DNA from 3 places in the Klebsiella planticola genome. Region 2 is predicted to be linked to each of the others. Evidence: predicted binding sites of a transcription regulator. Region 2 holds the regulator's gene; each other region holds the start of a gene.

Evidence for each region. Region 2 encodes Fur, which represses iron uptake genes when iron is present. Its sites were predicted from a motif close to ATAATAATGAGAACNACTATCAA; they were not measured.
Region 1: MC50_RS05065 (siderophore-interacting protein) is a predicted target of Fur. The motif match lies at 2,346-2,368, and genes of this name have one in related genera.
Region 3: zupT (zinc transporter ZupT) is a predicted target of Fur. The motif match lies at 2,188-2,210, and genes of this name have one in related genera.

Annotation. Positions count from the first base shown of each region.
Region 1 is NZ_CP026047.1:1,062,901-1,067,193, forward strand. Features, by position in the region: gene MC50_RS05060 (glycerone kinase) at 1-1,412, shown strand, start outside; gene MC50_RS05065 (siderophore-interacting protein) at 1,524-2,297, opposite strand; gene MC50_RS05070 (PadR family transcriptional regulator) at 2,535-3,107, shown strand; gene ygjG (putrescine aminotransferase) at 3,373-4,293, shown strand, end outside.
Region 2 is NZ_CP026047.1:3,320,753-3,325,045, forward strand. Features, by position in the region: gene MC50_RS16015 (substrate-binding domain-containing protein) at 1-682, opposite strand, end outside; gene MC50_RS16020 (phytanoyl-CoA dioxygenase family protein) at 827-1,972, shown strand; gene fur (ferric iron uptake transcriptional regulator) at 2,035-2,487, opposite strand; gene fldA (flavodoxin FldA) at 2,780-3,310, opposite strand; gene ybfE (LexA regulated protein) at 3,460-3,753, opposite strand; gene ybfF (esterase) at 3,887-4,293, opposite strand, start outside.
Region 3 is NZ_CP026047.1:1,024,588-1,028,880, forward strand. Features, by position in the region: gene MC50_RS04875 (DUF1190 family protein) at 1-22, shown strand, start outside; gene MC50_RS04880 (glutathionylspermidine synthase family protein) at 28-1,188, shown strand; gene ygiD (4,5-DOPA-extradiol-dioxygenase) at 1,237-2,028, opposite strand; gene zupT (zinc transporter ZupT) at 2,223-2,993, shown strand; gene ribB (3,4-dihydroxy-2-butanone-4-phosphate synthase) at 3,051-3,704, opposite strand; FMN riboswitch at 3,810-3,961, opposite strand; gene ubiK (ubiquinone biosynthesis accessory factor UbiK) at 4,082-4,293, shown strand, end outside.

The DNA of each region.
Region 1 (4,293 bases), 2.3 Mb from region 2:
ATATTTTTGCTTCCCCGAGCGTGGATGCGGTGCTGACCGCCATTCAGGCGGTGACCGGCGAAGCGGGCTGTCTGCTGATTGTCAAAAACTATACCGGCGATCGCCTTAACTTTGGTCTCGCCGCAGAGAAAGCACGTCGCCTGGGTTACAACGTCGAAATGCTGATTGTCGGCGACGATATTTCGTTGCCGGATAACAAGCATCCGCGCGGGATTGCCGGGACTATCCTGGTGCATAAAGTGGCCGGTTATTTTGCCGAACGTGGCTACAATCTTGCCACCGTGCTGCGCGAAGCCCGGTATGCGGCGGACAAGACCCGCACGCTGGGCCTCGCGCTCTCCAGTTGTCATCTGCCGCAGGAGGCTGAAACGGCGCCACGCCACCATCCCGATCGGGCAGAACTGGGCATGGGCATCCATGGCGAACCCGGCGCCTCGGTCATCGCCACCCAGAACAGCGCGCAGATTGTCCGCCTGATGGTGGAGAAACTGACCGCCGCCCTGCCGCAAACCGGCCGCCTGGCGGTGATGCTTAACAACCTCGGCGGCGTGTCGGTGGCGGAAATGGCGATTCTGACCCGTGAGCTGGCCGACACGCCGCTCCATCAGCGGATCGACTGGCTGATTGGCCCGGCGTCGCTGGTGACGGCGCTGGATATGAAAGGTTTCTCGATAACCGCCATCGTACTGGAGGAGAGCATTGAAAAGGCGCTGCTTTCCGCTGTGGAAACAGCCAGCTGGCAGGCGCCGGTACAGCCGCGGGCCATCGAGGTGATGCCCTCTTCGCTGCGTAGCACCCGCGTGGCGTTCCAGCCTTCGGACAATCACGACGTGGCGGGCTATGTCGGGCGGATAACCAGTACCCTGTCTGACCTGGAGACGCACCTGAATGCGCTGGATGCCAAAGTCGGCGATGGCGATACCGGCTCCACCTTTGCCGCAGGCGCGCGCGATATTGCCGCCCTGCTGCGGCGCCAGCAGCTGCCGCTGGGCGATCTCGCGACCCTGTTCACCCTGATCGGTGAACGTCTGACCGTGGTGATGGGGGGTTCCAGCGGCGTGCTGATGTCGATCTTCTTTACCGCCGCCGGGCAGAAGCTGGAACAAGGCGCCGGCGTCGCGGAAGCGTTAAACGCCGGTCTGGCGCAAATGAAGTTTTACGGCGGGGCGGATGAGGGCGATCGCACGATGATTGATGCGCTACAGCCGGCGCTGGCGTCGCTGCTTGTCGCACCGATGGATTTACAGGCGGCGTTTGCCGCGGCGGAAGCGGGCGCCGAACGCACCTGCCACGCCAGCAAAGCTAACGCCGGGCGCGCGTCGTACCTTAACAGCGACAGCCTGCTGGGCAATATGGATCCGGGCGCCCACGCGGTAGCGCAGGTCTTCAAAACGCTGGCGGAACACCGCTAAGGCTGCGCCCTCAGCAGCGGAATATCCCGGCAACGCGACGCTGAGCCGGGCGAGAGAACGGAATAGCCGCTATCCCGGGCAACGTGCTGACGCCGTAGCCCGGGAATCAGGCTATTTACTGTGCCAGTAGGCCTGGGAACGCACCAGCTGAGGGTCAATTTGGTCATTTTCAAACCGCCCGAGCAGCGATTTCACCACCGCGCCTTCACCGGTCACCCAGATAAAATAATCTTCCGCGGGCACGCTCACCTGCGCCAGACGTTCAGCCACGACCGATGAATGATGGCCGACGATCCACTCAATATTAAAGCCCTGCAAATCTGCCAGATAATCTTTATACGATGCGTCGCCGATCGTCACCAGCGCCGTAACCTGCGGGCGCACGGGCAGGCGGCTGAGGCCCAGCAGACGGCGGCGTAGCGCAGGCATACCGGATTCATCGCAGACATACAGCTGCCAGGCATAATCCTCCGGCACCACCAGCGAACCGCGCGGACCACCAATCACCAGCTTATCGCCGACGTTTGCCGCCAGCGCCCAGCTGCTGGCGATACCGCCGTCGTGGATGAAGAAGTCATAGGCCAGTTCATGACGTTCGGCATCATACAGCGGCGTGTAGTCTCGGGTTGCCGGACGGACGCCGTCGCCCCAGTTAATGCCCTCTTCCGTCACCTGCGGCGGCGTAAACGCGGCGCCGGCTTCCGGGAAAAAGAGTTTGGTATGGTCGTCAAAACCCTGGGAGACAAAACCTTCCAGCGCCTCTCCGCCCAGCACAATGCGCTGGAAGGCGGCGCCGACGCGCTCAACGCGCAGCACGGTTAACTCGCGAAAACGCAGCTCATTGCGAACGCGTTTCGGGTACTGAGGTTCTTTCGTTTTTATCATTGTCATTCGCCTTCGTGAGATTTATAGATATATCTAAACTTTACCCAAATGATAATGATTGCCATTAAAAAAGAATGCAAGTTTTTTTTGATATAGCCGTCGCAAAAAGCAATAAAGTACAAATGACAAAATAAAACCATTTAAAATCAATAAATTATTAAAATATTGAGATTCATGCTTGCTAAGCATTATTTTTTAGATATAAATTAGATATATCAAAACATACAGGAGCAAACTATGCGACATCATCATGAAGAAGGTCGTGGGCCACGTGGCCACCACGGTGAACACAGCGAACGCGGGGAGCATGGCCGCCGGGGTGGCGGCGGTGGCGGCGGTGGCGGACGCCGTCAGCGTTTCTTTGGCCACGGCGAACTGCGTCTGGTGATCCTCGACATCCTCACCCGCAACGCCAGCCACGGCTACGAGTTGATTAAAGAGATAGAAAACCTGACCCAGGGCAACTACAGCCCAAGTCCGGGCGTGATCTATCCCACCCTCGATCTCCTTCAGGATCAGGGTCTTATCAGCGTCGAAGAGGAAAATGGCCGCAAAAAAATCGCCATAACCGCAGAGGGCAGCCTTCTGCATGCCGAGAATCGGGAACAGCTCGGCCATATTCAGGAACGTTTGCAGGCCCGTATGGTCGGCTGTGAACTGCGGAAAAACCCGCAAATGAAGCGGGCGCTGGAGAACTTTAAAGCCGTTCTGGATTTAAAAGTTAATCAGCAGGCCATTAGCGAGACCCAGTTGAAACAGATTGTCGCCGTCATTGACCGCGCGGCCATGGAGATTTCCCAGCTCGATTAATCTCTTCGGGGGGATGCCAGTCCCCCCTCTGCCCCCATATTGGGCAATCTGCACCACCAGGCGGCACGCGGTGGAATGCCTCCAGACGGGTAGCGTCCCCCGCTCAGGAGTAAAACATGCCAAAAATATCGCCGTGAGATTAAATTTCGTGCAAATGCGCTTTCGCGCTGCGTTTATCCCGATTTTCAGCTGCCGTGCCGAAGTGGCGTAATCCCTGCAATACTTAATGCAGTATCATGTGATACGCCCGTCCCAGGAGCTCACTTTGAACAGGTTACCTTCCAGCGCATCGGCTCTGGCCTGCAGCGCACACGCACTGAATCTCATTGAGAAGCGAACGCTTGATCATGAGGAGATGAAAGCACTTAACCAGGAGGTCAGGGAATATTTTAAAGAGCATGTGAATCCCGGTTTTTTAGAGTACCGAAAATCGGTTACCGCTGGCGGGGATTACGGAGCCGTAGAGTGGCAAGCGGGAGGGTTAAATACGCTTGTCGACACTCAGGGACAAGAGTTTGTCGATTGCCTGGGTGGCTTTGGAATTTTTAATGTAGGGCACCGTAATCCAGTTGTGATTTCCGCCGTCGAGCATCAGCTCGCTAAACAACCTCTTCATAGTCAGGAACTGCTTGACCCGCTGCGGGCCATGCTGGCAAAAACGCTGGCCGCGTTAACCCCCGGCAAGCTGAAATACAGCTTCTTCTGTAACAGCGGTACAGAGTCGGTCGAAGCGGCGCTGAAGCTCGCTAAAGCCTACCAGTCGCCGCGCGGTAAATTTACGTTTGTGGCCACCAGCGGCGCTTTCCATGGTAAGTCGCTGGGCGCGCTATCGGCCACCGCGAAATCGACATTCCGTAAGCCTTTTATGCCGCTACTTCCAGGGTTCCGTCACGTGCCGTTCGGCGATATCAACGCGATGCGTACTCTGCTGAGCGAGTGTAAAAAAACCGGTGATGATGTCGCGGCGGTGATCCTTGAGCCGATCCAGGGTGAAGGAGGCGTGATCCTGCCGCCGCAGGGCTACCTGCCCGCGGTGCGTAAGCTGTGCGATGAGTTTGGCGCGCTGCTGATCCTCGACGAAGTGCAAACCGGCATGGGGCGCACCGGCAAAATGTTTGCCTGCGAGCACGAAAACGTTCAGCCGGACATTCTGTGCCTCGCCAAAGCGCTCGGCGGCGGCGTGATG
Region 2 (4,293 bases):
CAATGCCCAGTCCGCCGGCGACGACATTGATGCTGTTGCGCGGGGCAAACTGTTCAATTCCCGAGATAAATCCGGCAATACGCTCCCGCTCTCCGATGAAATCATTGCTGCCGGTGACGGCGGCGATTTGAGTGCTGTCGGCGCCCAGCCACTTTGACATCAAAAATGCCGCGGCTTTGCCCGCATCAACATTATCCATGCCGATGTAGCGCAGACGGGCGCTGGACGGAATGTCGGTGACGATGGTGACAACCGGCACGCGGCGTTTGAGCAAAGCGTCGATGGTGGAAACCAGCGAGGGGGAGTTCATGGCCTTTAAAATCACGCCGTGGCTGCTGAGCGCGCATTTTTTCAGCAGCGCGTTCATCTCTCGCTCGCTGATGTCCTCGTAACAGTGGAAGCGGAGCTGAATGCGAAAGGGGTTAAAGCTGGCTAACTGGCTGCTGAGCGCCTCCCTGACCAGCTCGCTAAAGCGTTCAGGGGTATGCATGATGACATCGAAATAGATCGTTCTTCCCTGGGCGAGCCCGGACTTTTGCAGCAGTTCCAGATCGGCCAGAGCCTGCTGAATGCGATGCAGCGTTTGCGGGTGTACCTGCCCCCGATGATGTAGCGCCCGGTCGATCGTGGCGAGACTCAGTCCTGACTGAGCGGCTATCTGCTTTTGGGTAAATTTTGCCATCGATCACATGAGGTTTTTATGAGGTGTTTTTGAGGTTCTTGATGTGGAGTCTAGCTGCTAAGTTATTTCTTAACAACGTTCGTTTTCGAGACGTTGAACAAAAAAATAACCGCCGTCTGGCACCCTTACCCCGTGGAGCTACTCATGACATCGCAATATTTTGTCCGACCCGATCGGGCCTCAGTTGAGGATTTCAACATCTTCTGTCAGCAGCAGGTGAACAAACAAGACTATCCGCTGGTCAGCGAAGTCGCTGAGGAAGTTCTGATTTACGACCATGACGTGTTAGCGCAGGCCGCGGCGACCAATAAACATGCGGTATTAAGCGAGCTACATCAGGGGCTCTCTTACGGTCCCGGCGTGCTGGTGGTACGCGGGCTTTATCAGGATATGGATGTCATCGACCGCGCTTCGGCGGTGTTTGAAACCATCATGGCCGATGAGTCTCGCACCCGGGTTCAGGCTGACCACTTTTCTCGCGCGGGGAACAATGGCCGGATCTGGAATGCGTTACAAAAGCTGGCGGAGCGTAGCCCGCAGACCTTCTGCGACTACTATGCTAATGAAATGCTTGGGTTAATTTGTCAGGCGTGGTTGGGACCTGCGTGGCGAATGACCGCTCAGGTTAACCAGGTACGCCCTGGCGGCGAAGCGCAGCAGCCCCATCGCGATTATCATCTCGGCTTTCAGCAGGGCGAGTTTGTTGCCGAGTTTCCCATCCCTGCGCAGATTCTGTCGCAGTATTTGACGTTACAAGGGGCGGTTGCGCACAGCGATATGCCGCTGGCGTCAGGGCCTACGCGCCTGCTGCCGTTTTCGCATCAGTATGAGCTCGGCTATATGGCCTACCGCCAGCCGGAGTTCGTCGACTACTTTAACCAGCACTATGTTCAGTTGCCGTTGCAAAAAGGCGACGGGCTGTTTTTTAACCCGGCGTTGTTTCATGCCGCCGGGAACAACACGACGACTGATCATGTTCGCACCGCTAATCTTTTGCAGATCTCCTCGGCGTTCGGCGTCCCGATGGAAGATGTGAACCATGAGCTGGTGTTGAAAAAAATCTATCCCCAGCTTCAGGACGGACAATATCGCGCGGGCGATTTTCAGGCGCTAATTGCCGTGGCTGCCCGGGGCTACTCATTCCCCACCAATCTTGATACCGACCCGCCATTAGGTGGAATGGTCCCGAAAACCCAACAGACTCTGGTGCGGGAAGCGCTGGCAAACCGGTGGGATGAGGAACAGTTTACTCGTGCTCTCGACGAGCATACCGCGCGCAGAAAAGGGTAGGCGTTTGCACATAAAAAAAGCCAACCGTCAGGTTGGCTTTTTGCGGTCCGCGCGGTGGGAAATTACTTTTCCAGCGCGTCGTGTGCATGTTCATCTTCGCGGCAGTCGCCTTCCGCACAGTGGCCGTAAAGATACAGGCTGTGGTTGGTCAGACGGATGCCATGGCGGTGGGCGATTTCACGCTGACGCGCTTCGATAGACTCATCGCTGAATTCGATCACTTTGCCACAATCGAGGCAAATAAGGTGATCGTGATGGTGCTGCTGGGTCAGTTCGAAAACAGATTTACCGCCTTCGAAGTTGTGACGAGTCACAATGCCAGCATCATCAAACTGGTTCAGCACGCGATAAACAGTAGCGAGACCAATTTCTTCACCCATGTCGATCAGGCGCTTGTATAAATCTTCCGCACTGACGTGATGGTTATCCGGTTCCTGCAGGACTTCCAGGATCTTTAATCGTGGAAGTGTGACTTTCAGGCCAGCCTTCTTTAATGCGGTATTGTTGTCAGTCATGCGGAATCTGTCCTGTTGCTAAACGATCTACTTCCATCAGCGGAAGTAATACAGAGAATCACCCGATGCAATGCGTCTCATTATAGAACTGCCATCGTTAAATGAAAACTGCAAGTATCGGGCCTTGTATGCTGTCAAAAACGAGGTCCCAGCTACAAACTGCGTCACCTGACCTCGTTAAATCAGAGGACATTGTACAGATATGTGATTAAAAGTTAAAAACTTGTAGCTATTAGTTTGATTGCTTCTATCTATTAATGCGGCGAAATTTAACGGTAACGCCGCACAATCATCAGGCGTTTTTGATTTCTTCGAGATGCAGCTCTTCAGAGACCTGCTTAACCCACTTAGTCACGCGTTCGTTGGTCAGCTCCGGCTGGCGGTCTTCATCGATAGCCAGACCGACGAAGTGATCGTCATCCGCCAGGCCTTTAGAAGCTTCAAAATGATAGCCCGCAGTCGGCCAGTGGCCAACGATGGTGGCGCCGCGCGGTTCAATGATGTCGCGGATGGTGCCCAGCGCGTCACAGAAGTATTCCGCGTAGTCTTCCTGATCGCCGCAGCCAAACAGCGCAACCAGTTTACCGTTAAAGTCGACCTCTTCCAGCGTCGGGAAAAAGTCATCCCAGTCGCACTGAGCTTCACCGTAGTACCAGGTCGGAATGCCGAGCAGCAGGATGTCGTAGGCTTCCAGATCTTCTTTGCTGCTCTTGGCAATGTCGTGAACATCAGCAACATCTTTACCAAGCTGCTTCTGAATCATTTTTGCAATATTCTCGGTGTTGCCCGTGTCGCTGCCAAAAAAGATGCCGATGATTGCCATGAGTAAAATAACCTCTTGAAACTTAATGATGTGGTAGTGGCGTAATGCCCGCAGATAACGGCAATCATAGCAGAACAGGAGAGGGCGCGGAAACAGCAATCACGCCCGACTGCACACTCTGCTACATGAAAGTGTTTTTTTGAGGATTTTCAGGCTTTATCCCGGCTGTGCAGGGTTGCCAGCTGGTTCATCAGCATCTCTTCGATCAAATCGCTGCGGTTCATATTGCGAGCTTCCGCCAGTTCGTTGAGCGCATCAACCGCTTCAGCGTTGAGTTTTAACTCCACACGCTTCAGGCCGCGAACTTTATCGCGTTTGAGCTGATTGCGTTTATTTATGCGCAGTTGTTCATCGCGCGAAAGCGGATTGGTCTTTGGTCTACCCGGGCGACGCTCGGTTGCGAACAAATCTAATGTCGTACGGTCCGTTTGTTCTTTTGCCATGATTCAGAGTGACTTCGGGGAAACAAGTTGCCGGGCTATAGCCGACACAGATAGCGCGCCATAATACATCAGGCGAACCGCTGCGCCAACGACCGCGGGCATTCTGCAGCGCGGTCGGGCAGTTTTTAGCCAGTTAAGCCTGCAAAGCGGTCAGATAGCGACGAATGGCGCGCAGGACGGCTTCCGGTTTCTCCGCATGTACCCAGTGGCCGGCGCCGGCGATGACGTGCGCCCGCGCCTGTGGGAACTGGGCGAGCAGGGTATCGCGATAGTCATCGGTGACGTAGGGGGAGTTGCCTCCCGGGATGAACAGGGTTGGATGAGGCCAGGCAGGAACCGTTTGCCAGCCCACGATGTGCGGATATTGATCCCATAACACCGGCACGTTGAAGCGCCACTGGCCATCAACGAAGGATTTCAGCAGAAACTGAATCACGCCTTCTTCCTGTAGATGTTCGCGCATCACCGTGGCCGCCTGCTGACGGGACGCGGCGCCGGCGTCGGTGACGGCATTGATGGCGTTGAAAATTTCATCATGAC
Region 3 (4,293 bases), 2.3 Mb from region 2:
TAAACGCTCAATGGGCGGCTAAATCACATGGAAAGAATCAGCATCACGGAGCGCCCGGACTGGCGTGAGAAGGCGACCGAATACGGCTTCAACTTTCATACCATGTATGGCGAGCCGTACTGGAGCGAAGAAGCCTATTACAAACTGACGCTGGCGCAGGTTGAAAAGCTTGAAGAGGTCACCGCCGGGCTGCACCAGATGTGTCTGCAGGCGGTGGAAAAAGTCGTCGCCAGCGATGAACTGATGGCGAAGTTCCGCATTCCGAAACACACCTGGGGCTTCGTTCGCCAGTCGTGGAAAACCAACCAGCCGTCGCTCTACTCGCGTCTCGATCTGGCATGGGACGGCGTGGGCGAGCCGAAGCTGCTGGAGAACAACGCCGACACCCCGACCTCGCTGTATGAAGCCGCCTTTTTCCAGTGGATTTGGCTGGAAGATCAGATCAACGCCGGCCAGCTGCCAGCAGGCAGCGACCAGTTCAACAGCCTGCAGGAAAAGTTGATCGAGCGTTTTTCCGAGCTGCGCGAACAGTTTGGCTTCCAGCTGCTGCATATGGCCTGCTGTCGCGATACCGAAGAAGATCGCGGTACCGTTCAGTATCTGCAGGACTGTGCCGCAGAAGCGGGTGTGGCCACCGAGTTTCTGTATATCGAAGATATCGGCCTGGGTGAAAAAGGTCAGTTTACCGACCTGCAGGATCAGGTGATTGGCAACCTGTTCAAGCTCTACCCGTGGGAGTATATGCTGCGCGAGATGTTCTCTACCAAACTGGAAGACGCGGGCGTACGCTGGCTCGAACCGGCGTGGAAGAGCATCATCTCGAACAAAGCTCTGCTTCCGCTGCTGTGGGAGATGTTCCCGAACCACCCTAACCTGCTGGCGGCTTACTTCAGCGAAGATGCGCATCCGGAGATGGAGAAGTACGTCATTAAGCCGATCTTCTCCCGTGAAGGGGCCAACGTGTCGATCGTGGAAAACGGCAAAGTGCTGGAAGCGGTAGAGGGTCCATACGGAGAAGAAGGCACCATCGTGCAGGAGTTCTATCCGCTGCCGAAGTTTGGCGACAGCTATACGCTGATCGGCAGCTGGCTCATCAACGATCGGCCAGCCGGGATCGGCGTACGCGAGGATCGGGCGCTGATCACCCAGGATCTGTCGCGTTTCTATCCGCACATTTTCGTCGAATAAGATTTGCCCCGGCAGCGCTGACGCCTGCCGGGGTTTTTCCGCTATCTTCTACGCCCCAATCAGCACCGACAGCATGCTCAGCGATCCCATCTCCATCCCTTCCACCGGAATAGATATCGGCTCTTCGCCGTCCCAGGTACCCAGAACGTAGAGCAGCGGCAGGAAGTGCTCCGCCGTCGGATTAGAAAGCGATCCGCCCTCATGCGCCAGATAGTTCACCAGCGGATGCTCTGCAGCCGGTCCCTTCCAGCTCAGGTTGGTTTTGACGTAGTCATTAAATGATTCCGCCCACGGGTAAGGCGTGCTCTCGCCATGCCAGCGTGCCGTTCTCAGGTTATGCACCACGTTACCGCTCGCCACCAGCATGATGCCTTCATCACGTAGCGCGGTCAGCTTGCGCCCCATCTCCAGATGCCAGGCTGCCGGTTTGGTGCTGTCGATGCTCAACTGCACCATCGGGATGTCCGCATCGGGATACATTTTTATCAGCACGCCCCATGATCCATGATCGAAGCCCCAGGCTTCTTTATCCAGGGTCACAGGCACCGGCGCCAGCAGCTCAACCAGACGCTGCGCCAGTTCAGGTGAACCAGGAGCCGGGTAATGCGTATCGTACAGCGCCTGCGGGAAGCCGCCAAAATCGTGGATCGTCTTCGGCGTTTCCATGGCCGTTACCCCGGTACCGCGAGTAAACCAGTGCGCAGAAACCACAACGATAGCTTTTGGCCGCGGCAATGTTTCGCCCAGCTGCCGCCAGGCGCGGGTATAGATGTTATCTTCCAGCACGTTCATCGGGCTGCCGTGGCCTAAAAACAACGCTGGCATTCGGGTACGGGACATGGTGATATCCTTAAACAGAGGAATTGTGATGCCTTCACATTACGCGTTTTTGCGTCAGGATAAACTCAGATAAGCATGATGATGATCGTCAGAAAATTTGAATGTAATTCGCTGTAAAGGGTCGCATCTCCCTCTCGTCGTGAGCTGATAATCTGGATATCATTAATGATAATCATTATCAAAGGAAATGAATAATGTCGTCACCCTTAATATTGACGCTGCTGGCGGGTAGCGCCACATTCATCGGGGCTATTTTTGGCGTGCTGGGCCAGAAGCCATCCAACCGGCTGCTGGGATTCTCCCTGGGCTTTGCCGCGGGCATCATGCTGCTTATCTCACTGATGGAGATGCTGCCCGCTGCGCTGAACGCGGAGGGCATGTCGCCGCTGCTCGGTTACGGTATGTTTGTCATCGGCCTGCTGGGCTACTTTGCGCTCGACCGTATGCTGCCCCACGCGCATCCACAGGATCTCATGTCGCCAGGTATGCCGCGTCCGCGTAACCTCCGCCGAACCGCAATGTTATTGACTCTGGGCATCAGCCTGCACAACTTCCCGGAAGGGATCGCCACCTTTGTAACGGCCAGTAATAACCTTGAGCTGGGCATGGGCGTCGCGCTGGCGGTCGCTTTACACAATATTCCCGAGGGGCTGGCGGTGGCCGGCCCGGTTTATGCCGCCACCGGTTCACGGTATAAGGCCGTACTCTGGGCCGGGCTTTCCGGTATGGCGGAGATTCTCGGCGGCCTGCTGGCCTGGCTGATCCTCGGAAGCCTGGTGTCACCCGTCATGATGGGCGCCATCATGGCAGCCGTTGCCGGGATCATGGTGGCGCTGTCGGTCGATGAGCTAATGCCGCTGGCAAAAGAGATCGATCCGCAGAGCAACCCAAGCTATGGCGTACTGTGCGGCATGTCGGTGATGGGATTAAGTCTGGTTGCGCTGCAGGCAATGGGCATTGGCTGATGGCAAAAACAACAAAGCCCACGCAGAGGTGGGCTTTGCTATGACGCGGGGCCAGAATCAGCTGGCTTTGCGCTCATGTTCGCGGCGATAGGCCACCAGATCTTCAATGGTCACCACGGCCATATTATGCTTCTGCGCGAACGCAATGCACTCCGGCGCGCGCGCCATCGTACCATCGTCGTTGGTCAGTTCACACAGCACGCCAGCCGGCTTAAAGCCCGCCAGCGTCACCAGATCGATGGTCGCTTCAGTATGACCACCGCGGGTCAGCACGCCGCCCGGCTGCGCACGCAGCGGGAAGACATGGCCTGGACGGTTGAGATCAGAAGGTTTAGCGCCGTCGGCAATGGCCGCGCGCACGGTGGTCACGCGGTCAGCGGCGGAAACACCGGTGGTGACGCCTGCTGCAGCTTCGATGGTCACGGTAAAGCCGGTGCCGTATGCGCTGGTGTTGTTTTCCACCATCATCGGCAGGTCAAGCTGCTTACGGCGTTCATCGGTCAGGCACAGGCAGACAATGCCGCTGCCGTGGCGAATGGTCAGCGCCATCTGCTCAACGGTCATGGTTTCGGCGGCGAAAATCATGTCGCCTTCGTTTTCACGGTCTTCATCATCAAGCACCATCACACCGCGGCCTTCGCGCAGTGCATTTAAAGCGTGTTCCACACGTTCAAAAGCGGTACCAAAAGAGGAAAGGAGCGTCTGATTCATGGTAAATAAACCTCATTAAAATTATGGTTACCAGAATCAGGGCAGTCTTAGGAGCGCCGGTTTAGCGGCAAAAGTCAACGCAAGCGGATCGAAACCCGACTGAGCCGTTACTCTCTCCCATCCGGACTTTAACCGTCGGCCCCGGAATTACACCGGATCTGCTGACCTTTCTGCTTTCACAGAAAGCGCTCGCGGGCTTTCAACGCTATGGTTGATTTACCGCCGGTGGGGAATTTCGCCCCGCCCTGAGAATAAGCGAGATCACTATAACGCTATTGATTATCATCGGCAATGCATAAGCTTCAAACATTTCTGGTTTATAGGTAGCGTCGATCGCACTACAATGAGCGATAAATCGACCAGAGCAGGAAACCACCATGATTGACCCGAAAAAAATTGAACAAATCGCCCGCCAGGTCCATGAATCGATGCCGAAAGGCCTTCGCGATCTTGGGGAAGATGTCGAGAAAAAGATCCGTCAGGTACTCCAGTCGCAGCTGACCCGCCTGGATTTGGTCAGTCGCGAAGAGTTTGATGTGCAGACGCAGGTGCTGCTGCGCACCCGCGAAAAACTGGCGCTGCTGGAGCA